Regions from separate parts of the Paraburkholderia sp. J11-2 genome, predicted to be linked through region 1. Evidence: riboswitches for the same ligand, from Rfam matches in the RefSeq annotation. Region 1 holds a riboswitch; each other region holds the start of a gene.
The links. Region 1 has a riboswitch for fluoride ahead of U5A57_RS15115 (respiratory chain complex I subunit 1 family protein). Riboswitches for the same ligand answer to the same signal wherever they lie in the genome.
Positions count from the first base shown of each region.

Region 2: it holds a riboswitch for fluoride, as region 1 does, so the genes downstream of both, U5A57_RS19145 (MutS-related protein) here and U5A57_RS15115 (respiratory chain complex I subunit 1 family protein) in region 1, are expected to answer to the same signal.
Region 3: it holds a riboswitch for fluoride, as region 1 does, so the genes downstream of both, U5A57_RS19625 (voltage-gated chloride channel family protein) here and U5A57_RS15115 (respiratory chain complex I subunit 1 family protein) in region 1, are expected to answer to the same signal.

Region 1 covers NZ_CAJMYY010000009.1:195,670-203,566, forward strand. The annotation lists gene U5A57_RS15100 (NADH-quinone oxidoreductase subunit C) at 1-475, opposite strand, end outside; gene U5A57_RS15105 (proton-conducting transporter membrane subunit) at 472-1,950, opposite strand; gene U5A57_RS15110 (hydrogenase) at 1,953-2,633, opposite strand; gene U5A57_RS15115 (respiratory chain complex I subunit 1 family protein) at 2,638-3,585, opposite strand; fluoride riboswitch at 3,751-3,822, opposite strand; gene U5A57_RS15120 (DUF190 domain-containing protein) at 3,873-4,241, opposite strand; gene U5A57_RS15125 (hypothetical protein) at 4,393-4,737, opposite strand; gene eno (phosphopyruvate hydratase) at 4,782-6,074, opposite strand; gene eno (phosphopyruvate hydratase) at 6,114-7,412, opposite strand; gene ppa (inorganic diphosphatase) at 7,491-7,897, opposite strand, start outside.
Region 2 covers NZ_CAJMYY010000013.1:32,250-40,146, forward strand. The annotation lists gene U5A57_RS19125 (M14 family metallopeptidase) at 1-296, shown strand, start outside; gene U5A57_RS19130 (MFS transporter) at 336-1,673, shown strand; gene U5A57_RS19135 (porin) at 1,805-2,884, shown strand; gene U5A57_RS19140 (ATP-dependent protease) at 2,953-3,336, opposite strand; fluoride riboswitch at 3,538-3,600, shown strand; gene U5A57_RS19145 (MutS-related protein) at 3,759-5,294, shown strand; gene U5A57_RS19150 (MutS-related protein) at 5,291-6,844, shown strand; gene U5A57_RS19155 (DUF190 domain-containing protein) at 6,928-7,257, shown strand; gene U5A57_RS19160 (DUF190 domain-containing protein) at 7,433-7,801, shown strand.
Region 3 covers NZ_CAJMYY010000013.1:142,359-150,255, reverse strand. The annotation lists gene U5A57_RS19635 (EAL domain-containing protein) at 1-573, shown strand, start outside; gene U5A57_RS19630 (methyl-accepting chemotaxis protein) at 591-2,144, opposite strand; gene U5A57_RS19625 (voltage-gated chloride channel family protein) at 2,366-3,655, opposite strand; fluoride riboswitch at 3,749-3,820, opposite strand; gene U5A57_RS19620 (penicillin acylase family protein) at 3,887-6,397, opposite strand; gene U5A57_RS19615 (DUF3079 domain-containing protein) at 6,601-6,804, shown strand; gene U5A57_RS19610 (SDR family NAD(P)-dependent oxidoreductase) at 6,814-7,593, opposite strand; gene U5A57_RS19605 (AraC family transcriptional regulator) at 7,748-7,897, shown strand, end outside.

The DNA of each region.
Region 1 (7,897 bases):
ACTGGGCGGATTCCAGTACGTCAGCGCGGACCGGCCCGAAGGGAAGCAACTGCACATGCTTGCCCGATACGGCTGGCAATACCGGAGCCGGCAGCGTTGCCGCGACGCTGTCTCGTTGTGAACCGGAAGGCTCAAGGGGTCCCCGATCCGTTTGCGGCAGGAACGCCGTCACCAGTCTCTCCGGCTCGGGGTGTCCCGAAAACGCGATGCCGCTCATTTCCATGACTTCGCGCTCATGCCAGCCAAGGAGCGGGCTGATTGCCGCAAGGCTTGGCACGGAGTCCGCCCTCACCGGAACACGCCAGCCAGTGAACGTCTCCTGACCGGGCAAGGTGGCGACGTATCGCAACTCTGCGTCTGATGCACTCGGGAACCACGCATACACGCCCTGAAAGCGGCCGCCTGCTGCGACCAGCGCCTGCGCACGCCCCATCAGCTCGTCTATCGACAGCGTCACGTACTCGCAGTTCGTCATCGCGCGCCTCCGCCGAGATCTGTCGCGACGACACCGAAATAGCGCCACAGCTCCTGCGGCCACCAGATCCCGAGCACGAATACGGGTACGAGTGCCATCCACATTGGTAACGTCATCCACGGGCTGACCTCGACGCCGTTGGCAACAGATGCGACAGCGGCATCCGGCGTCCGCGTGTCGAAATACATGGTCCGAAAGTGATTCAGGAATCCGATGAAGATCACGATCAGGAGCAGCAGCAGCACGATAACGGCCCATGCATTCGGAGTAGCGAACCCGGCGCGCATCAGCGCTAGTTCGCTCAGAAAGAGACCGAATGGCGGCGCACCCGTGATCGCGACGGCTCCTGCGATCCACAATGCCCCGGTCACCGGAAAGCGTGACCAGACGCCCCGTATGGCATCCATGTCCTTCGTCCCATAAACACGCATCACGTTCCCCGCACCGAAGAACATGAGCGACTTGTTGAGCGAATGGTTGAGCATGTGATACAGCACCGCGGCGATGGCAAGCGAGCCGCCGAACCCAAAGCCGAGAGCCAGCACACCCATATGCTCGACGCTCGAATACGCCATGAGCCGTTTTATGCCCTGCTGCCGCACGATGAACAGCGCAGCGACGAACAGCGAGAATGCGCCGAAAGCAACGAGAACCGTGCGCGGGAGCATCGATCCGCTCGCCGCATCCGTTATGGTCAGAAAGCGGGCGACGCCGAGCATCGCCGTGTTCAGTAGTGCGCCCGACAACATGGCCGATACGGGTGCCGGACCCTCGCTATGTGCGTCAGGCAACCACGTGTGCATGGGTGCGAGCCCTGCTTTCGTCCCGTAACCCACAAGCACCAGAAGAAAGGCCATTTGCGTGAGCGCTGGGCTCATGCGCGGCGCTGCGTGACGCAAGGTATCCCACGTCATGTCGTATGTCGGGCCGAGGACAAGACTGCCCGCCCAGTAAAACAGCACGGTCCCGAGCAGCGCGAGGCTGATGCCGGCGGACACGACGATGATGTATTTCCACGCCGCTTCGATGGCTTCCTGGCCGCGCTCGAAGCCCACCAGAAACGTGCTCACCAGCGTCGTCAGTTCGATGGCGATCCAGTACACGCCGATGTTATTCATCAACGGGCCGCAGATCATCGTCGCGGCAAACAACGCAAACAATGCGTAGAAGCCGGGCAAGCGCCCCTCCTCCTCCCTGAGAAGACGCATGTAGCCGACAGCGTAGACGGAAGCCAGAAAATAAACGACGCAGGTACAAACAAGGGTCCACGCGCCCAGGCCGTCGAAAAGAACGTATCCGTTAATAAACGTCCTCGATCCGTCGACATGGATGACCAGCCATAGCGACGCGACGAGACACGCGACAGCGGCCGCGAGGTTGGCGTACTCGGCCATTCTCACGTGCTGGCTCGCGCCAGCAACCAGGGCGGCCAGCACCGGTGCGAGGACGACAATCGCCAGCCATGCTTCGATCATGATCACCCCACCAGACGCCTGAGTTCATGGCTGCTCGTGCTGCCCACGTGCGCGACCAGGTAGCGCACGAGCACACCGAAGCTCACCACGATGACGAGAAGATCGAACAGGAGAACAAGTTCGATGAGAAGCGGCATACCCGGGACCAGAATCTGTGAGCCGAGAAAGATTCCGTTTTCGAGAACCAGCAGGCCAAGCACCTGGCTGATCGCTTCCTGCCGCACTGCAAGCATCAGGAATCCGATGAGCTTCATCGACAGCATCACCGTCAATGCGAGCACGACCACCGTGCCGCCCAGCCCGAGCGAGTTCCCCAGATGATTCGAGACGACGAAGGCAAAGAGGACCAGCAACGCCCCGAGCACCAGACTCGAACTCGGCTGCAACGTGACATGTAATTCGCGCTCGACGGACAGTCGCGAAATGATCCTCCAGATCAGGTACGGCAGGACAAGACCTCGAAAGAATGCCGTGAGCACGGCCACCAGATACAGTTCGTGGAAGTTGCCGAAATAGCCGACGGCGCCCGACAGGATCGCGATCAACCATGACTCCGCCATGAAGGCGAGCAGATAGTCCTTGAGCCAGCGCGAGCCGAGCATGACGAACGCCAGCAGGAGGCTGCCGATCGCCAGCAGGCTGAACAGGGACGCCGCCAGAGGATTCAGATGGGCAAGTAGCATGGCGTCACCGCAACTGGTTTGCAGCAATCGCGAGTACCGCGAGCATGAACGAGGCGGCGAGCGGTTCCTGATAGCGGAAAAACCTCAGTCTGGACTGCGCCGTTTCAACCAGCACGATCACGAGCGCCACGACGAGCATCCGCGCAAACAGCCCCGCTGCCGCGCCGACCGCCCCGATCACGGTACCGCGCTGCGAAAGCCCCCATGGCAGGGTGAGCACGTTGCAGAAGATCGTGAAAAGGATGAACTGCTTCATCATCGACGCCCACTTCAGGAGTGCCAGGAGTGGGCCGGAATATTCGAGGATCCGGGCCTCCTCGATCATGTAGACCTCGATATGCGTGCTCGAATGTATCGGCAGACGGTCCGTTTCCACGAGTAGCAGCACGAAGAAAGCGAACACGAGAAAGAGGTGCGCCGGGCTCCAGTACACAGCGGGCTGCTGGACGAGCAGGTGGTTCACCACGAACGGCAACATCGCCTTGGCAAGCAACGTAATGCCGACGAGCACGAGTATCAAGGTGGGCTCAGCCAGTATGCCGAGCATGACAGAACGGCTTGAGCCGATGCCGCCATAGGCGCTGCCCGAGTCAAGGCCGGCCAGCACGATGGCGAAGGAACCCAGGGTGAGAATGAGGCCGCCGCCCAGTATGTCGCCCATGTCGGAGAGTGGCAGCGGAAAATCGGTGAGAACCGGGATCAGGATCGGCACCGTCATCATGCAGGTAAACGCCACGATCGGCGCGCACCAGAAGATCCACGACGCCGTGTCGGGCACAACGATCTGCTTGCGGAACAGCTTGCGCAGGTCGCGATAGGGCTGGAAGATGCCTGGCCCCCGCCCACGCTGGATGCGCTCCTCCCATTGCAGGATCACGCCCTGCAGCAGCGGCGAAAGGGCGAGCACCGTCGCCACCTGGGCGATCTGGAGCAGGATGTCGCGTGCGCTCATGGCCTGGCTCCCGCCCATGCAGGGGAGCAAAGGTCAACGCAGGGGGGGATTTGCCATGAACGCTCGCTGGTGCATCCCATGTTCTTCGCTTTTTTCTGGCATTGATATGCCCGGGATGCTCGTGAATGCGAGCCGGCCAAAATACCTACCGGCCCCGGCTACCGGGGACTGGTAGGCATCATTAGCCACGTGGAGACGACGCGGCGGTTAAGGGAGGATGCCATCTCCGCAAACAACAGTATCGAGTATAGGAGACGCCTCGATACATGCAAGCCTGCAACCTTCTTCTAGTGCGGCCGCCGGTGGAAGAGAGAAAAATGCTTCCCGGCGCTTTCATGTTCGTCACCGCCGACCAATCCAAACTCCACAGGAGAGCGGGTATAAAACACATGCACGTGCTCGGTTCTCACCGCGTCCATCATCCGGTCAGCCTCGTCTTCTGTAACGGCAAGGATCACCTGGACGGGTTGATCGGTCAGCCTGAGCACGTGAGCGGCATGATGCGCCCCCGCATGCCCCGTTCCCTCTGCACAATTAATGACCGTCGCACCATGAATGCCCAGTTGCTTCGCTTCATGAAGCAGCCAGTCCGCGACGGTATGGTGGCCATGGCGGCGATTCTGTTCGGTATAGAAAGTGAGCTGGTAGCCGTTCATGTCTGCTCCTTCAACGACACCAGGATGCCGTCACGAAGTCGGCAGCCCCGGGGCCCAAGGCCCCACAACGAATTCTAGTGCATGGCTACGGGCGTCACGGATGCTGCAGCGCGGCAAAAGCGCGGCCGCCGAGCTGGTGCGCCAGAGCCGATCAGGTACTGTCTCCAGACGCCCTCATGAAGCGGATCGATTCGCTCAGCACATGCGTGATTTCATCCAGCCGGTCGCGGGGAACGCGCATCTCCACCCATTCCCGCATGAGGGAGCGCCCATAGGGTTGAAAATAAAACGCACGTCCACGATCGACCATGAGCTGCGCGACACCTGCGGGCAACCTGATACCGATGCCGCTACCGTATACGCAGAAGGCGACGCGATCGTCGATGAAAATCGCCGGGTAGCCAAAGATGACGCCTTCGCGAATCGCAACGTTGAGTGTCTGGACGTGTGTCAACAATGCTTCAAATAGCGCCCGGTCATGAAGCAGCCTCGGCATGCCATCCACGCTCTCCTCCATCCCCGCTCACGGTGCACCACCGATCAACATCTGCGCTGGAACACCGCGCGCCCCGCATACTGCGCGTGTTCGCCAAGCCTCGCCTCGATGGTCAGAAGCCTGTTGTACTTCGCGACGCGCTCGCCTCTCGCCGGCGCCCCGGCCTTGATCTGGCCGCAATTCAGCGCCACTGCCAGATCAGCAATGCTTGTGTCTTCCGTTTCCCCTGAACGATGTGCCACCATGCACGAATAGCCCGCTGCGAGTGCCATACGCGCGGTGTTCAGCGTCTCGGTAACCGTTCCGACCTGATTGGGCTTGACGACGACGCAGTTGCAGCAACCCTGAGCGATTCCCTTTACGAGAAACGGACGGTTGCTCACGAACAGGTCATCGCCCGCTATCTGCATCCGGTCGCCGAGCTCGCGCGTCAGCTGGGCATAGCCGCCCCAGTCGTTGTCTCTGAGTGGGTCCTCAACAGACACCAGCGGGTACTGCTCGCCCCATTCCCGGCACAGTCCCGCCATCTCCTGTGCCGAAAGGTCGCTCCCCTCACGCGCCAGCCGGTATCGACCGTCACGCCAAAGGCTGGTCGCGGCAAAGTCAATGGCCAGCGAGATGTCTTCCCCTGGCCTGTATCCGGCGCGCTCGATTGCCTGCATCACCAGGTCGAGCGCCGCACGATTGGTTGAAAGCGCCGGGACAAAGCCCCCCTCGTCGCCGACGTTGGTCGAGCTGTGACGTTCGACCAGCAGATCACGCAATGCATGGTAACTCTCCACGCCATACCGGAGCGCCTCCCTGAACGTCGGTGCACCGACGGGCACGAGCATGAATTCCTGCAGGTCCGGCCCGCCGTTCCCATGGATGCCACCGTCCAGTACCGTGAGCATTGGCGTTGGCAGAACCCGCGCCTCGTCCCCGCCGAGATACCGGAAAAGTGGCAGGCGGCAGGCCTGCGCGGCGGCGCGCGCGCATGCCAGGGACGCCCCAAGCGTTGCATTTGCGCCAAGACGGGACTTGAAATCCGTGCCGTCGAGTTCGATCAGCACGGCGTCGATCCGCCACTGGTCATCGGCGAGCAGGCCCACCAGTGCGGGCCCGATCAGCTCGTTGACGTGCCTGACTGCGTTCAGGACGCCCTTGCCGCCATATCGCTGCCGGTCGCCGTCACGTAACTCGATGGCTTCCGACTCCCCCGTCGACGCGCCCGATGGCACCGTTGCGTGCGCGAGGGAATCGTCGTCGAGCACGACGGTAACCTGCACAGTCGGATTGCCCCGGGAATCCAGGACTTCTTCTCCGATTACGCGAGCGATCGACGCGGACGTTGCCATCTGCTCTTTCTCCAGGTGCCAGCGACTGCCGTTGCCGGCTCAGCCACGACGGAATTGCCGGAACGCGGAGCGCCCTGCAAACCGCGCGTCGTCACCGAGCATTCTCTCGATGGCGAGCAGACGGTTGTATTTCGCCACCCTTTCTCCGCGCGCCGGGGCACCGGACTTGATCTCGCCACAACCCAGCGCGACCGCGAGATCGGCAATACTCGTATCTTCCGTTTCCCCGGACCGGTGCGAGACAAGGCAGGTATATCCAGCAGAGAACGCGAGCTGCGCGGTATCCAGCGTTTCCGTCACGGTGCCGATCTGGTTGAGCTTGATGAGGATGCTGTTGCAGCAGTGCTCATCGATGCCTCGCTGCAGGAACCTCCGGTTCGTCACGAACAGGTCATCGCCCACGATCTGCACGCGGCTACCCAACTCGCGCGTCAATGCGGCGAACCCCTCCCAGTCACTGTCCGCAAGGGGATCCTCAAGCGATATCAGCGGATAGCGGTCCACCCAGTCCGCCCAGTACGCGATCATCTCCGCGGACGTCAGGACCCTGTCATCCCGGTTCAGGTGATAGCGTCCCTCCGCGTAAAAGGAACTTGCCGCCGGATCGATACCAATCGCGATATCCTCTCCTGGCCGGTATCCTGCGCGCTCGATCGCCCGCAGGATGAGTTCCACGGCGACCGCGTTCGAGGGCAACTGGGGAACATAGCCGCCTTCGTCACCCACATTCGTGGACGCGCCCCCTTCGGCCAGCACGGCGCCAAGCGCATGGTACGTTTCCGCGCCATAGCGCAGTGCCTCGCGAAACGTCGGTGCGCCAAGCGGCACCAGCTTGTACTCCTGGACATCCGGCCCACGGTGTCCGTGCTTGCCGCCGTTCAGTACATTGAACATCGGGACAGGCAGCACGTGGGCGTTTGTCCCCCCGAGATAGCGGAACAGCGGCAAGCCGCTCTCCATCGCCCCGGCTTTCGCGCACGCCAGAGAGGCTCCCAGGATCGCGTTCGCACCGAGCACCTCTTTCGTCTCGGAGCCATCCACCTCGATGAGTTTCTCGTCAATCAGTCGCTGGTCGTCCGCTCTCAGCCCCGTCAGCGCCCACGCAATCTCTTCATTCACGTGCTTGACCGCGCGCAGTACGCCCTTGCCTCCATACCGGCCGGGATCCCTGTCCCGAAGCTCGGCCGCTTCAAATTCACCGGTCGATGCCCCGGAAGGTACTGCCGCAGTGGCCGCGATACCGTTGTCCAGCGTAACGGTGACCTCGACCGTCGGATTGCCGCGCGAATCAAGGATTTCGTCGGCCCCTATCGTGTCAATCACTGCGTGGTTGCTCATCGCGGCTCCTGCGGACTCGACACTCTGATCCGGTGACCGGCTTTCGCATGGCCACCTCGAGATCGGAAGAAGACAGAATCACGGGTGTGCGTCGTGAAACGCCGCCACGGCGATGCGGATTGCCTGATACGCCGCGTCGATGTCCGCCCACCCCTCGAACTGCACCCACTTGCCCGGCTCGAGCTTCTTGTAGTTCTCGAAGAAAAACTGGATCTGGTTCAACGTGTACTCGCCAACGCCATCCAGGTCCGTGATGATGCGGGTCGCCGGGCAGACGCCGTCAGTCGGCACCGCAATCACCTTTTCGTCAGGGCCGGCCTGATCGGTCATGTTCAGTAATCCGACCGGTCGACAGGGAATCAGCGACAGCCGTTCGAGCGGAAATGGCGCGATTACGATGATGTCCAGCGGATCGCCGTCCCGGGCAAGCGTCTGCGGAATGAAGCCATAATTGCCCGGGTAGCGCATACCGGCGCTCATGATCC
Region 2 (7,897 bases), on a different contig from region 1:
CGATTCAGTACGGACAGTTCGAAGCGTGCCCGCAGGCCGAGCACACCAATATCTGCCTGGAGTTCGGTACGCATCCGCCTTCGCTCGTGCTGCCCGCCATGCGCGCCGAGCACTGGCTGCACCGAAGCGGCGGCGCCGACGTGGCGCAGGCCGCGTCGATTCGTCAGGCGCTCAAGGACGCGTTCTATCCGCAGGCCGACGACTGGCAAGCCGCGATCTGGCAGCAGGGGCGCGACGTATTTCTGCAGACCGTGCGCGGTTTGCAGGAGCCAGCGAACGCGACCGAGGCCGGTTGACGCGCCTGCGAACGAACCGCACCCGATAACGGAGACATCATGCGATCTACCCTTGTCGACGCACCCGGCAACTGCCAGGGCGTCCCAAACACAGCGCCGGCCGGAACCGTCAGCGGCCTGCGCCCGGTCATCAGCCGCAAGGCCGTTGCGGCAGCCGTGACCGGCAATGCGCTCGAATTCTACGACTTCGTGATTTACGCGTATTTTGCCGTCTATATCGGGCACGCTTTCTTTCCGGTCGGTGGCCAGTACGGGAGCCTGCTGCTTGCGGCGGCGACGTTCGGCGTGGGCTTTTTCACGCGCCCGCTAGGTGCGGTGCTGATCGGCGCTTTTGCCGATCGTGCGGGCCGCAAGCCCGCACTCATTCTCACGGTTGCGTTGATCACGGTCGGCACGCTGGGAATGGCCGCCACGCCGTCATATGCCAGCATCGGCATGGCGGCGCCGCTCATCGTGGTGCTGTGCCGGCTTCTGCAAGGCTTTGCGCTAGGCGGCGAGGTCGGTCCGGCGACGGCGCTTCTCATCGAAGCCGCGCCACCTGGGCGGCGTGCGCTCTATGCAAGCTGGCAACTCGCAAGCCAGGGCATTGCAGTCGCCGTGGGGGGCGTATTCGGTGTGTTGGTATCGATGACATTGCGTGCGGACCAACTGGCGGCATGGGGCTGGCGTATTCCGTTCATCGCGAGCCTGCTGCTCGTTCCAGTGGCTGTCTATATTCGCCGGAGTCTGCCCGAAACGCTCGAGGACAACGACGCTCGCACGGCGTCTGAGGTATTGGGCGGCGTCGTGCGTACGCATCGGCGCTACCTGGTGCTGGGCGTGTTGATGACGCTCTCGGGCGCGGTCTCCTCGCAGATCGGCAACTACATGACGACCTACGCCATCCAGACGCTGAAGCTGCCGCCAACGATCGCGCAGACGAGCGCACTGGTCGGCGGCCTGTTGACGTTTGCAGGCGGCCTGGCCGGCGGATGGCTGTGCGACATGCGCGGCCGCAAGATCGTGCTGATTGCACCGCGCGTGCTGCTGATGCTGTTGAGCGTGCCGATGTTCCTGTGGCTGCAGGCCGCGCCGGGCGCAACGAGCTTCCTGCTGGTGACGGTGATTCTCGCGTTGCTGACGGCCATGAGCGCAACGGCGGCGATGGTGGTCATGCCCGAATTGCTGCCCGCCAGCTTTCGCAGCACGGGTGTGTCGCTCGTCTACGCAATCGGCACGACGCTGTTCGGCGGCACCACGCAGTTCGCCGTGACGGCCTTGATTGCCTGGACCGGAAGCCCGATGGCGCCCGCGTGGTACATGGTGGCGACCAGTGTGCTGAGCCTTGCCGCCATGGCGATGCTTCCCGAAACACGCAACGTGGACGTGTCCAGATAGCGTTCGGCACCGTGCGCGGCAGTGCCCGCGCCCGGCCAGCTACTCACCGCACCTTCGCATCATGCCGGGCGTAAGCCTGGCAGGGGCGCTCGCGCGCCTGCATTTTCACCATAAAGACAATAGAACGAGACATGAAAAAGACCATGATCGCCGGCCTCGTGCTGGCCGGTATGCACGGTGCTGCGAACGCGCAGTCGAGCGTGACGATTTTCGGCAGCCTCGATACAGGGCTGACCTACGTGAGCAACGTCCACGGCAGTTCGTCTTTCGCCATGGCAGACGGCATCAACAAGAGCAACTCGCTAGGTTTCACGGGTGTCGAAGACCTGGGCGGCGGCAAGCATGCGCTATTCAAGCTGGAAAACGGCTATTCGGTGAACACGGGTACGTTGGGGCAAGGCGGACTGCTGTTCGGCAAGCAGGCTTATGTCGGCCTGGGCGATGCGTCGATTGGAGATGTGACGCTCGGGCGTCAATACGACTTCGCGTACTCCATGATCCGCTATTTGCCGTGCTTGTCGTGTGGCATCTACAGTGTTGAAAACGGCGACCTGGATCGCGTTTCCGGCGAGCGGTTGAACAACACGGTGCAATTCATGTCGCGCACGGTTGCGGGCTTTTCGGCCGGCGCGCAGTACAGCTTCGGCGCAAGTTCCGGCAGCACGACGACAAACGCCGGTCGCGCGGTGAGTGCAACGGTGCAATACGCCGGCAGCGCCTTTGCCGCAGGCGCCTTCTACACCGATATCAATGGCGCCCCCGTCTATGTCGGCATGACTGGCGCGGCGGAAATCTTCGGGCGCCCGATCACGCCCGCTACCGCGTTGCTCGTCGACAAGCAGCGCATCTTCGGATTTGGCGCGACCTATACACCGGGTCAATGGCGGGTGTCAGCGGTTTATACCAATACCCATCTGGAACTTGGAAACGCCAGCGCACAGGATCAGGTGATTCACGTCGGCGGTGAGTATCGGCCCCGGCCCGATCTCGTGCTCGCTACCAAGCTCACGTACGACAAGCTCGATGCGTCGCATTGGCTCACGCTCTCATGCGGCGTGGACTATTTGCTCTCGAAGCGCACAGATGTCTACCTCGACGTGCATGCGCAGCGAGCATTCGGGGACAGCACCAAGGCATCGATCGCGCTGGCCGGCACTTCGTCGACAGACAGCCAATTCCTGTCGCGTGTGGGCATCAGGCATTTGTTCTAGCCGTTCTCGCGGGTACGGCCTGATTTTCGGGGGCGACGCTCTGGTCACACCCCGACGCCCAGCGGTGATCAGAGGTCTCCGCGCACTTCACCGGTGCCCAGCACGTTGCGCTGCCGGTTGACCTCCGCCCAAAGCGCATCGCTGTCGTCGTCGCGCAGCAGGACCATCCAGTCCAGTTGATCGTCGGTCACGCCGAAGTATTCCAGGATCTCCCTGCGAACGGCATCGACGAACTGCGCGTATTCCGGCGTTGCCTGGGCCTGCGCGTGCAAGGCGTCGTATGCCGCATCGTCCACGCCGCCGCCGTGCTCGTCGATGTAGTGCGAGATCCACTGGTCGCGTTCGCGGTCGTAGTCGGCCTCGGCGCGCATCGCCTGCACAGCCGTGTAGAAGTCCAGTTGGGCAAACGCGGCGATCGCCGCCGTTGTTGCCTCGTCGAATGGGGTTGTCATCGCATATCTCATGTGGGCCGTGGCACATTATCGCGCGGGCCGCGACTGGACGCCCGAGACTCCCTCACTTTCGCAACTGCGATGCCCGCGCAGGCGGCCTGCGGCGCGTTCGAACGCTGTCGATGCGGCAGCTGCCACACACCGCGTTCTGCCCGGGTACGCCCGCCTGGGGGCTTGCAGCGCTGGCGATAGAGGCGTAACGTTGTTGCAGGAGATGGCATTCTCCTGGAACCGCCCCGACGGGCTAATGATGCCTACCGGCCTGGGAACAGGCACTGTCGGTGCATGCGGTTTCTTCGCTGGCCCCACCTGTGTCTGTGCCGTCAAGACGGCATCTCCCGGTTCACATCGTCACAGCCCAACCTTCGTTGGGCTTGGGTTTCGTCGCGCTCTGCCAAAGGCGTGGCGACGAGGGACTGGAAATGGGATTTCACAGCATCCTGTTTGAGACACCCGAAGACGGGCCGCTTGCTGGCGAAGTGCACGAGCCGGAGTGCTTTGGCGACCTGAATCTCGACCAGATTGAGCTGAAGCTCACGCAAGGCTATGACGAGTACGACCTGAAGCCGTTCTTTCGTACAGCGCTCGATCGTGAGAGTGCAATACGGTACCGGCACGACGTGATGCGCGACCTCGGGAGCCACGAGATTTCCCGCTGTATTCACGCCTTTGCGCAGTCGATGCGCAAGATGCGCTCAGCGCTGGCACAGGCAGAGAAGCTTTACTATCCGCGACAAAAACAATGGTGGTTTCTCGAAGCTGCGTTCCGGTATTGCGATGCGCTTGGGACGTTAGAAGCCACGCTACATGAGACTCACCCGAAGTCGGCAGGCTTGCGCGAGTTCAGCGCGTGGCTTGCAGGGTATCTTCGTGGCGAGGACTTCATCGGACTCAGGCGAGATGTGGTGGACCTGCAGACGGCGCTGGAAGCCGTTAGATACGCGGTGCACATTCACGGCAACGCGGTGGCCGTGCTGAATGACGACCGCGAGAGCGATTACAGCGCATACGTCGTGGCTATTTTCGAGCGATTCAAGCAGGGTGAGGTCAAGGACCACAGTGTCGAGGTCAAGGAATGGCCGGAAATGAATCACGTCGAGGCACAGATACTGGACTACGTCGCCAGGCTCCAGCCTCAACCATTTGCGATGCTCGCCAGCTTCCAGCTCAATCACACTGACTTCCTTGACGCCACCATCGCCTCATTCGACCGCGAGGTGCAGTTCTACATCGCGTACGACGCCTATATTCAGAATTGCCGGGAGCAAGGTCTTCCATTCTGCTTCCCGGTGGTTTCGTCGTCGAGCAAGGCCGAACGTTGTCACGATACGTTCGACCTCGCGCTCGCGCACAAGCTGTGTGCAGACAAGCTTCCAGTTGTGCGCAACGACTTCTGGCTGGAGCGTGCTGAGCGCATTATTGTTGTCTCGGGTCCCAACAACGGCGGCAAGACGACTTTCGCCAGAGCGTTCGGGCAACTTCACTACCTCACGAGGCTGGGTTGCCCGGTGCCCGGCAGTGAGGCGCGCCTGTATCTCTGCGATCAGCTCTTTGCACATTTTGAGCGTGAAGAGAATACGAAGGACATGCGCGGCAAGTTGCAGGATGACCTCATGCGCATGCACGCCATCCTGGCGCGAGCCACGCCCCGCAGCGTCATCGTGATGAACGAGATTTTCAGTTCCACGACGCTTGCCGATGCGCTATTTCTCTGCCGCCGGATCGTCAACCGGATTATGGAACGCGACGCGCTTTGCGTATGCGTGACCTTTGTCGAAGAGTTGGCCCGGCTCGGCGCGCAGACAGTGAGCATGGTCAGTGAAATCTGCCCGTCCAATCCGGCGCAGCGAACGTTCCGTATTCGCCGAAAGCCCGCCGATGGACGCGCATACGCCGTCTCTGTGGCCGAGCAGTACGGGCTCACCTATGAACGCCTGAAGGAGCGCCTTGCATCATGAAAGCATGGTTGCTCTATGCGCAGCGCGATTTCGACTGGCATCGCGGTGAACAATGGAACGAAACCACGCTCACGCGGGATCTCGAACTCGCCACCGTCTTTGCGGCGATGGGGGCGGGCGACGAATTTCTCGAGGGTGTGGCGAAGAAGGTCGTGACCGTCAGTCTGGATGAGCTTGGCGACATTCTTTATCGACAGGCCGTGCTCAGGGATTGTCTGAGCCACGAGGCCGTTGTACGGCGGCTCTATGCGATTGCCGTGGAGGCGCAGGAGACGGAGCGCAAGAGCTTCTACTGGGGATTGACGGCTTCGGCGAGCAGCGTCCTGCACTCGGCCCGAGACCTCGTGCAGGCGTATTTCGCCTCGTTGGTGAAGTTGCGCCAGCTCGCGGACGACGAAACGTCGTCATTCGAATCGGCCGGGTTCAGACGGTTCTTCGCGATGGTGCGCGAAGCGTTGCCGGATGACTATTTCGCAGCTGTTAAGCATTGCCTGAGGGAACTCAGGTTCAACCGCGGTGTGCTGATGAGTGCGCAACCAGGTCGTGGCAACAAGGGCACCCGCTACGTTTTACGCAGACCCCACGAGCCGGACCCGAATCTGATTCGCCGTCTATTCGCAAGGCGGCCACGCTCATACACGTTCCGCATTGCCGAGCGAGATGAGAACGGCGCCCGTGCGGTCGCCGAACTTGAAGCGCGCGGCATCAACCACGTTGCAAACGCGCTTGCCCAGTCGGCTGATCACATCAAGCGCTTCTTCGCGATGTTGCGCGCGGAGCTTGGCCTCTATCTGGGTTTCATGAATTTGCGCAACAGACTGGCAAAGCGAGGTTTGCCAGTCTGTTTTCCTGTGCCTTTTCCGGTTGAGCAGCGCAGGCACAGCTTCTCAGGGCTGTACGACATCAGTCTCGCACTGCGTGTGGAGCACGCACCGGTGGGCAACGATGTCGACGCGAACGGCAAGGATGCTATGGTCGTGACCGGCGCGAACCAGGGCGGGAAATCGACTTTTTTGCGTAGTATTGGAATCGCACAAGTACTGCTCCAGGCGGGCGGCATCGTCGGCGCCTCGGCATTTGAAGCAAACGTCGCGACCGGGATCTTCACGCACTACAAGCGGGAGGAAGATGTCACGATGCAAAGCGGAAAATTCGACGAAGAGTTAAGACGCATGAGCGAGGTCGTTGACCATATCCGGCCTCACGCGCTCTTCCTGTCAAACGAGTCGTTTGCATCGACCAACGAACGTGAGGGCTCGGAAGTCGGTAGAGCGATTATCGAGGCTCTGCTCGAGGCGCGCGTAAAGATATGCCTTGTCACGCATCTGTTCACGTTGGCAAAGGGTCTCGCTACTGAATGCGCGTTTCCCGCAGTCTTTCTGCGGGCCGAACGCCGGGAAGACGGCGAGCGCACGTTCCGCCTGATTCAGGGAGAGCCGCTGCAAACGAGTTTCGGGCAGGACTTGTACCGCGCCTTATTCGAGGAAGACGCCATGGAGTCAGACGATGCTGGGCATAGGCAGGAGCGTTCGCCACGCGTTAAGGCTTGACCCCAGGGCAGCAGCCAGCGGGGCGTCGTCGCTTCTCTGGCTTTTGGCCCGGCACAGTTCATTAACTTGATCAGGAGGTGTTTATGCAAGGTAGTCAACTGACCATCTATGCGGCTAATCAGAGTCATCGCGTCCGGCACCTTTCTGTCGTTGACTGGATACTTGAGGAAGCCAGGCATGCGGACATTCATGGCGCCACGGTGGTCGAGGTAGCCGAAGGTGTAGACCACAAGGGAAAATATCATGCGGCTCGCTTTTTCGAGCTTGCGGAACAGTCGGTCGCCGTCACCCTTATCGCCGGAGATGCGCAGATTGACAACCTGCTCGACACGCTCAACGGCGGCGGTGTTCCCCTCTTTTATACGCGTACGCGAATCGAATACGCCACGCTTGGAACGAAAGCTGCGGACTGAGGACAGAACACGCTGAGCTTGTGCCCTATGTCGCGCGCGTGCGCTGCAATGCAGCACATGTCGGCGCCAGACCCTTGCACTAGAATGGATTGAGGGTCCTTCGGTGCCGGGTCGGCACCGAAGGACCTTCCGGCTGCAGCTTCTGCTCAGCGGTCTCCCGCGCGTGGAGGAGGGCATGAACGGCTTTCAGCTTACGTTTTACACCGAACATGACCGCCATCACGGACATCGGACGGTGTGCGAATGGCTGCTTCACGAAGCGGGCCGCCTGGGAATCCACGGCGTCACAGTGATCAACTGCGCGGAGGGGACTGGGCATGCCGGCGCACATCATGGGGCGCATCTGCTGAATCTCGCTGACCAACCGGTGCAGGTTATTCTCGCCGTCACGGAAGACGAGGCGCAGCGCATGCTCGACGCCGTTGAAGCTGAGCACGTTCACGTCTTCTACACGCGGTTTCCCGTCGAGTTTGGGGTGCTCGGTGCGGACTCGCAGCAGGCAGGGAAAGCGCGCTTTTCCCTATTCGGTCATAAGCCGAAATAGTCACTTCACACCATGCGCCGCCAGGTCTTCGTACTGCGAATCTGCGGCGGCGGCGCCGGCGTGCTATTCACGCGCGTGTGAACTATTCTGAAGTGG
Region 3 (7,897 bases), on a different contig from region 1:
ACCATCGCGCAGCTCGGCAAATTGCTGGCCGCCAATCCGTCGTTTTATGTCTCGATCAATGTGAGCAGCGAGGATCTGCAAAGCCTGCGCTTTCTGAACCTCGTTACCGCATCGCTCAAAGGAACAGGCATCGCGCCCGCGCAAATCCGCATCGAGGCGACCGAGCGCAGTTTCATGAACGCGGAAGCCACGCGCAGTGTCATTGCGGCATTCCGGGCCGCCGGTCATCCCATCTATATCGACGACTTCGGCACCGGCTACTCGAGCCTCGCGTATCTGCAAACCTTCGAGATCGACGTGCTGAAAATCGACAAGTCGTTCGTCGATACGATCGTCCAGGATACCGCTTCTAGCGTGGTCGCGCCGCACATCATTTCGATGGCCCACGAGCTGGGCCTGCAAATCGTCGCCGAGGGCGTGGAGACGGGGGCACAGGTGACGTGGCTGCGCAACAAGGGGGTTCAGTACGGACAGGGCTGGTATTACGCGAAAGCGATGTCCGCCGGCGATCTCGCGAAATGGCTGGGCAAGCATCGCGTGCCGCGTGAGGCGAACAGCATGCCGGCGATTTAAACGCAGCAGAGAACGGCTTAATTCGCAAACCTGAATACCGAAACGGCCTGCTGCAACTGCGCCGCCTGATCGGCCATCGAGCTTGCGGCAGCGGCCGCCTGCTCGACCAGCGCCGCGTTCTGCTGCGTGACCTGGTCCATTTGCGCCACCGCCCGGTTGACCTGCTCGATGCCCGTGCTCTGCTCGCCCGAGGCGGCGACGATTTCGCCCATGATGTCCGTGACGCGCTGCACCGCCTCCGTTACCTCGACCATCGTCGAGCCCGCGCGCTGCGCCAGCGTTGCGCCGTTTGCAACGCCCGCCGTCGAGGCTTCGATCAGCTCCTTGATCTCGCGCGCCGAAGCCGCGCTGCGCTGCGCGAGCGCGCGCACCTCGCCCGCCACGACCGCGAAGCCGCGCCCCTGCTCGCCGGCGCGCGCCGATTCGACGGCGGCGTTGAGCGCAAGAATGTTGGTCTGGAAGGCGATTTTCTCGATCGTCGCGATGATATCGGTCATGCGCCTCGCGTCCTGCGCCACCTCACCCATCGTCCTCGCCACTTCGCTGACCAACTCGCTGCCGCGCGCCGCAACCTCCGAAGCGCCGCGCGCAAGCCCGCCCACCTGTCTCGCGTTCTCGGCATTCTGGCGCACGGTCGAGGTTAGCTGCTCCATGCTCGTCGCGGTTTCGCCGAGCGACGCCGCCTGCTCTTCGGTGCGTTGCGAGAGATCTGTGTTGCCTTGCGAGATTTCGCGGGCAGCAAGAAGGATAGAACCGCTCGAGTCTTGAATGTTGGCGACGATGCCAGTCAGTTGCACACGCATCTCGCCCAGCGCGTGCAACAGACTACTCGAATCGCCGGGTCGCATTGTTACGGATACCGAAAGGTCTCCGGCTGCAATACGGCCTGCAATTTCCATGGCGTAAGCCGGCTCGCCGCCCAGTTGGCGTGAAAGCCGCCGCGAAATCAACCAGGCTAGCAGCGCGCCGGTCGCGACCGCCCCGAGCAGAATCGCAATGACGAGCGCGCGCATATGCTGGAATTGCGCTGTGGCTGCGGTCTGCGCGTTTTTCGCCTCGCGTTGCAGCGAATCGATCAGCGCGGCCACGCTGTCGCCCAACGCAACGCTCGCCGCAATCGCGCGGCGCACGAGTTCGGCGTTGTCCACGCCTGCGGGCACGGGCGCGAAGCCGATTTGCTGATGCACGATCGCTTCCCATGCGGAGGTCTTCTTGAGCACGTCGTCATAGAGCGCGCGGTCGCCAGCCGACACGCCTGCACCGGCGTAGCGATCGAGCGACTCATGCATGCGCTTGAGCTGCGCGACGATGTCTTCCTTCAGATGGTTGCGCCCCGCTTCATCGGCGTAGCCCAGATTCGCCGCGTCGAGGTCAGTGCTCAACTTGCTGCGCGCCGCTTCCTCCAGCCAGAACTGGCCGCTCATGTGCCGGTTGCAGATTTCATCGGCAATATCATGCATCGACGCCAGCGACGAGACGCCGGCAATACCCACGGCCACCGCAAATACGATCACAACGGCGAATGCTGTCAGCAGCTTTTTGAACACCGTCATGCGATCGAGCCACTTCATGGCTGTCCCCTTATTCGATTCCCTGTTATGTGGCTCACGGCGAGACCCTGCCTCGACGCGAGCGCGGCAAGCTTGACTCATCCCCCACACCAAGGGTAGGAGGCGAACCGATATAGGGAGAATCAGCCAGCGCTTCTGGCGTCGTCCGCTCACTTCTGCTAACGAGCCCGATGCGCTTCGCTTTCAGGTGGACAAGACAACGATGACGCGATGCCGGAGACTCAATCGCTGCTCCGTACACGGCGCAACGCGGGAATGTCCGAAAGACGCATGCCAGCGGGCAAAAGCGGATGCTTCGCCTGCCCCACGCGCTGCGCGCGGTAGATGCCCGTGTGGCCGGAAAACAGATAAGCCACCACGCAGGCCAGCGCCGCATACACGCCAATGTCGGCGCCAAACAGCTCGATTGCCATGACCGTCGAAGCGATCGGCGTGTTGGCGGCGCCAGCGAATACGGCAACGAAACCAAGGCCCGCGAGCACCGGCATCGGCAAGGCCAGCACATGCCCCAACGCATTGCCGAGCGTCGCGCCGATATAGAACAGCGGCGTGACTTCGCCGCCTTTGAAGCCCGATGCCAGCGTCACGACGGTGAAGCCGAACTTGCCCGCGAAGTCGTAGACGGGCAACGGATGATTGAACGCTTCGACAATGGTCGGAATGCCCAGGCCGAGATACTGCGGCACGTTCAGCGCGGTAGCGGCAAGCGCCACGACGATACCGCCCACGAACGGACGCGCCGGCGCGTAGGCAATCTTGCGCTTGATGAACGCCGAGAGCGCGTGGGTCGAGTCGGCGAACAGCATGCCCACTACGCCGAATGCGATGCCCGCGAGAATGGCCGAGCCAAGTCCGAGCGGCGTGACATGCGGGACGAACGCAATGCTATAGACCGTGTGATGGATGCCCCACGCGCGGCACACCTGGTCCGCGACCAGCGACGACGCCACGCAGGTCAGCAGCGCGTCGTAACGCAGGCGCCCGATTGCGAGCACTTCCAGCCCGAAGATCGCGCCGGCCAGCGGCGTGCCGAACACCGACGAAAAGCCCGCTGCAATGCCGCCCATCAGCAGAATGCGGCGCTCCTCGCGGTCGAGGCCGAAAACGTGCGTGACCCGGTCGGCGAGCGCGCCGCCCATCTGCACCGCCGTGCCTTCGCGTCCGGCCGAGCCGCCGAACAGATGCGTGACCACGGTGGCGACGAGCACGAGCGGGGCCATCCGCTTGGGCACGATTCTTTGCGGGTCGTGGATTTCGTCGATCAGCAGGTTGTTCCCGCCTTCCACCGGCTTGCCGACACGGTGATAGACCCAGCCGGTCGCGAAGCCGGCAACGGGCAGCAGCCAGAGCAGCCAGGCATGGGCGACGCGGATGTCGGTTGCGCGATCGAGCGCATAGAGGAACAAGGCGGAGGCGCTGCCCGCCAGGGCGCCAAGCACGGACGAGAGCAGCAGCCAGCGCGCGAGGTACGGAACCATCGCGAACTGCTCGATAGACTTCAGGGATTTCATTGCGGTCCAGGTTTGCGTTTGCTTGCACGGTTGCAAATCACCTGGGCGACAGGGGGGGCGTCGCGTGGACGGCCTACGACCTCCTGCACCCAGGAACTCGTAGGCATCATCAGCGCTGCGGGAACGCAGGGCGGTTACGGGAGGAATGCCATCTCCGAAAGCCCCGTGATTTTATGCGACAACATAAGACGCTGCAACAGGATCGTCGCCGCGCTGGCGAACCTGCGGCCCTCAGTTTTGAGCCTGCTGCGCGCCGGCCGGGACGAGCTTGAGCGTATGAACGGCGGTACCCGGCAGGAACGGCGCTGCGTCGCCACGCACCCATGTTTCATGTCCCGCGAGAAAGTACGGCGACATGGGATTACCCGACTGCCCGCCCGGCATCTCAAAGATCCCGTCCTGCTCGCGCCCCGGCGACACCGCGAAACGCTCGGACGCGCCAAACGCCGGCGACTGCACGCGCGGCATGTTGGAGTCGCCCGGCAACGGGTCATGCGGCGCGCTGAGCCAGCCGCGAACCCACGGCAGCCACTCCGGCACCATGCGCGCGAACGGATGCGCAATTGCCGCGCGGTTGCGCTCGCCCCAGCGTGCGTCTTCGAGCTTCGTGCCATTCGTGCCATTCGCACCATGCGGCAAGCTAGCGATCGTATGGTCGATACGGTCCAGCATGAACGCGCGCCAGTCCGCGAAGGCTCCCGGTATCCAGGCGCGATCGTCGGCGAGTGTCTCCATCGTCGCTTCGTAACGCGAGTTCGCCGCGCGATAGCTGAGGCCCGGCGCAATCGCGGCCAACTGTTTGTCCAGTACACCGAACCATGCCTGGTAGAGCGAGTCGTAAAACGCGCGCACGAGCCGGTAGCCGACGGCATCCACATCGGCGCGGCCGTCCCACGCCTGGACCAGCCGCTGGAATTCGGCGCGTTTGGGATGACCGTCGAGTGCGCGCGCATCGAGCGCGTCCAGCGCGACACGTCGCCAGAACTCGATCCAGAACGCGCGGTCGTCGGTCTGCACCGCGAGCAGGTCGCGCTCGCTCGCATGCGGCAGCGCGAACAGGTCATTGCGAATCTGCGTGGCGCGCGCGCCGAGATCCGTGCCGGCGTCGCCGATGCGCGCCACGTCCTCCAGCGGCACGGTACGGTTGTTCGCGGTCCAGATGCGCCCGGCCGGCGGATCGACGCGCACCGGATACGCATCGGGCGAACGGTACCCTTGCCAGCCGGCATACGTTTCGGAGCGGTACGGCAAGCTCGCGAGCGCCGCCGCGCCGCCGTCGGCATCCGCGAAGCGCGGCAGCGGCCCGGCAAGCGTCCAGCCGATATGGCCTTGCGCGTCGGCCACCATGAAATTCTGCGTCGGCAAGCCAAAGGTCTGCGCGGCGCGCAATGCGTCGGCGACGTTCGTGGCGCCTTCGAGCTGCATGAAGTTCATGTTGGTCGCCTGTGGATCCTGCGCGACCCAATGCAATGCATAGGCGTGCTCGCCGACAACGAGTTGCGGCCCCCAGCGCGTTTGCACGACCGGCAGATCGACGCTCGCGCCGCCGTTCACATCGAGGCGCTCGTGGATCAGCCGCGCCTTGTCCCATCCGCCGCCCGGCACCCGGTAGCGCAAGGGATCGGCAGGATCACGCTGAAGTTCGACCAGATCGACGAAGCGCGCATAGCTGTTCGTAAAGCCCCACGCGATATGGCCGTTGCTGCCGGCCACGACGGACGGCGTACCCGGCAGGCTGACGCCCGTGATACGCCGCTCGCCGCCATCGGGGGCGGGATACACGAGCGAGAGGCGGTACCAGACGTTCGGCAGCGCGAGTCCCAGGTGCATGTCGCTCGCGAGCAGCGCGCCGCCGTGCGCGCTATGCGCGGCGTCGACCGCGAAACCGTTGCTGCCGACCATCGAATCGACCGCGTTCTCGCCGCCGACGAAACCAGGCACGCTGCTGAGAAGCGAAGTGGCGTCGGGATCGAGATCGGCGGCGGACCGCGTTGCCGGAAGCCACGATGGCGGCGCGGCGGGCAACGCCGCCGGCGGTTGCGGCAATGCGCGCTGCCCGTCGAGCGGGGCGTCCCAATGGCTCGTTTCAGGCAGCAGGAACGCAAGCAGGTCGGCGGGCACGCGCTCGCGCAGCGCCGCACGCGAGAGCACGCGCCTCACCTGGTCGTACTGAAGATCGAAGTACATCGCGTAGACGGTGAGCACCGTGTCCTCGGGACGCCACGGCGCCGGTTGCGTGCGCAACAGCCAGTACTCGAACGGCCGCGCGCGAAGCGAGCGCAGGCCGTCGTTGACGCCCGCCGTATAGCGTTCGATCAGTTCCCGCTGGTCAGCGGAGAGCGCGGCGAGCGCTGCCTGGGCGTGTTCGCGAAAGCGCAAGAGCCGGTCGCGGCGGTCCAGAGGCAACGCCGCCGGTCCGATGAGCGCCGCCATCTCGCCAGCGGCGACCCGGCGCAGCAAATCCATCTGGAAGAAACGATCCTGTGCGTGAAGGAAGCCGCTCGCATACGCGAGGTCGCCGCGCGTGTTGCCCTGTATCGTCGGCACGCCCAGCGCGTCGCGCTCGATCGTCACGGGCGCGGAGAGCGGCGCGGCACGCGTGCCGTCCAGTTGCGGCAAGCTGCCGCGCAATGTCAGCCAGCCCGCCAGGACCCCGGCAACCAGAACGACGACGACAGTACACAACACAATCAGCGGCCACGCGCCGCGGCGCTTTTGCGGAGAAAGGCTCGAACGGGTCATGGCGGCGCATGCGGGTCGTTTTGATTAGCGCCTCCGGGCGCTGCGACCGGATCGGCCAGCCGCCTTACGACCATAGCATGACGCTGCGACAATCTGCAGCAGCCGCGCTTGCTGGGCGTGACACTCTGCCATCTGCCACTGTGGCGCGCGAGGACGACAATGTTGATATTGCGTCCTTTCCGGGATCGCACCGGGACGACATCATGGCAAAGAAGTTTCCGATTCACCCCCAGCACCCCGAGCGCCTGTGCTGGGGCTGCGACCACTACTGCCCCGCCGGCGACATGCGATGCGGCAACGGCCAGAGCCGCACGCAGCATCCGGCCGAACTGCTCGGCGACGACTGGTTCGAACAAGGCGACTGGGGCATCGAAGTCGACGCGACCGGCAAAAGCGTCGCGCTGTGACCGGCGAAATCAAATATGCATGCCGCCAGCCACCTCGATGCGCTGCGCGTTCACCCATCCAAAGTCATCCGACAATAAACCCGCGATAACCGGCCCCACGTCAGTCGGCAATCCCGCGCGGCCGAGCGCGGTGTGTTCCGCTACTGCTTTATTGACCTCCGGATTGTCCCGCACGATGCCGCCGCTAAAGTCGGTCGCAATGGCGCCTGGCGCCACGACGTTGACCGCGATTCGGCGCGGCGCGAGTTCGAGCGCCATATAGCGCGTGAGCGCTTCGACCGCCGCCTTCATCGGCCCATAAATCGCGCGGCCCGGAAACGCGAAGCGCGCAAGACCCGAGGAGACGTTCACAATCCGGCCGCCGTCATGAATGAGCGGCAGCAGCTTTTGCGTCAACAGAAACGGCCCCTTGAAGTGCACCGCGAACTGCGCGTCGAGTTCCGCTTCGGTGCCGGCGGCAAGCGTGGCTGTGGAAGAAATTCCGGCGTTGTTCACCAGATAATCGAAGCCCGTGGCGTTCAGCGTTCCGAGCGCTTCTCGCAGGCGCGCAACGAAGTCGTCGAACGCGCCAGAATTCGCCATGTTCAGTTGCAGGGCGATCGACTGGCTCCCCGCCTCTGCAACCTGCGCACAAACCTTCTCGGCCTCGGCCCGATTGGTGTTGTAAGTAAAGACCGTGCGGACGCCGCGGCTTGCCAGCCGCAGAACAGTGTCGCGGCCAATGCCGCGGCTGCCGCCGGTGACGACCGCGATTTTCGGGCCCGACTGACTGCCGTTGTTCGTTGCCATTTGGCACCTCTCGCTAGAGTGGATGGCTTCGATTCTCCGCCTGGCGCCACCGGCGAGTGAATACCCGAACCTGCCCGATTCTTGCCTATTCCTGCTTCGCTGACTAACATGCCTCGGCGCGCACTTTCCCTCGCGCGATCCTTAGCGAGCCGCCATGACGAACGAACTGGCCGCCGCCCTGCTGCGCTACACGCAAACGCAGCCCGGCACGAGCCCATACAGCACCGCGGTCGACGGACTGCTCATTCTGCGCTCCGACCACCCCGCGCCGCCCACGTTTCGCGCGGCGCGCCCGGCATTGTGC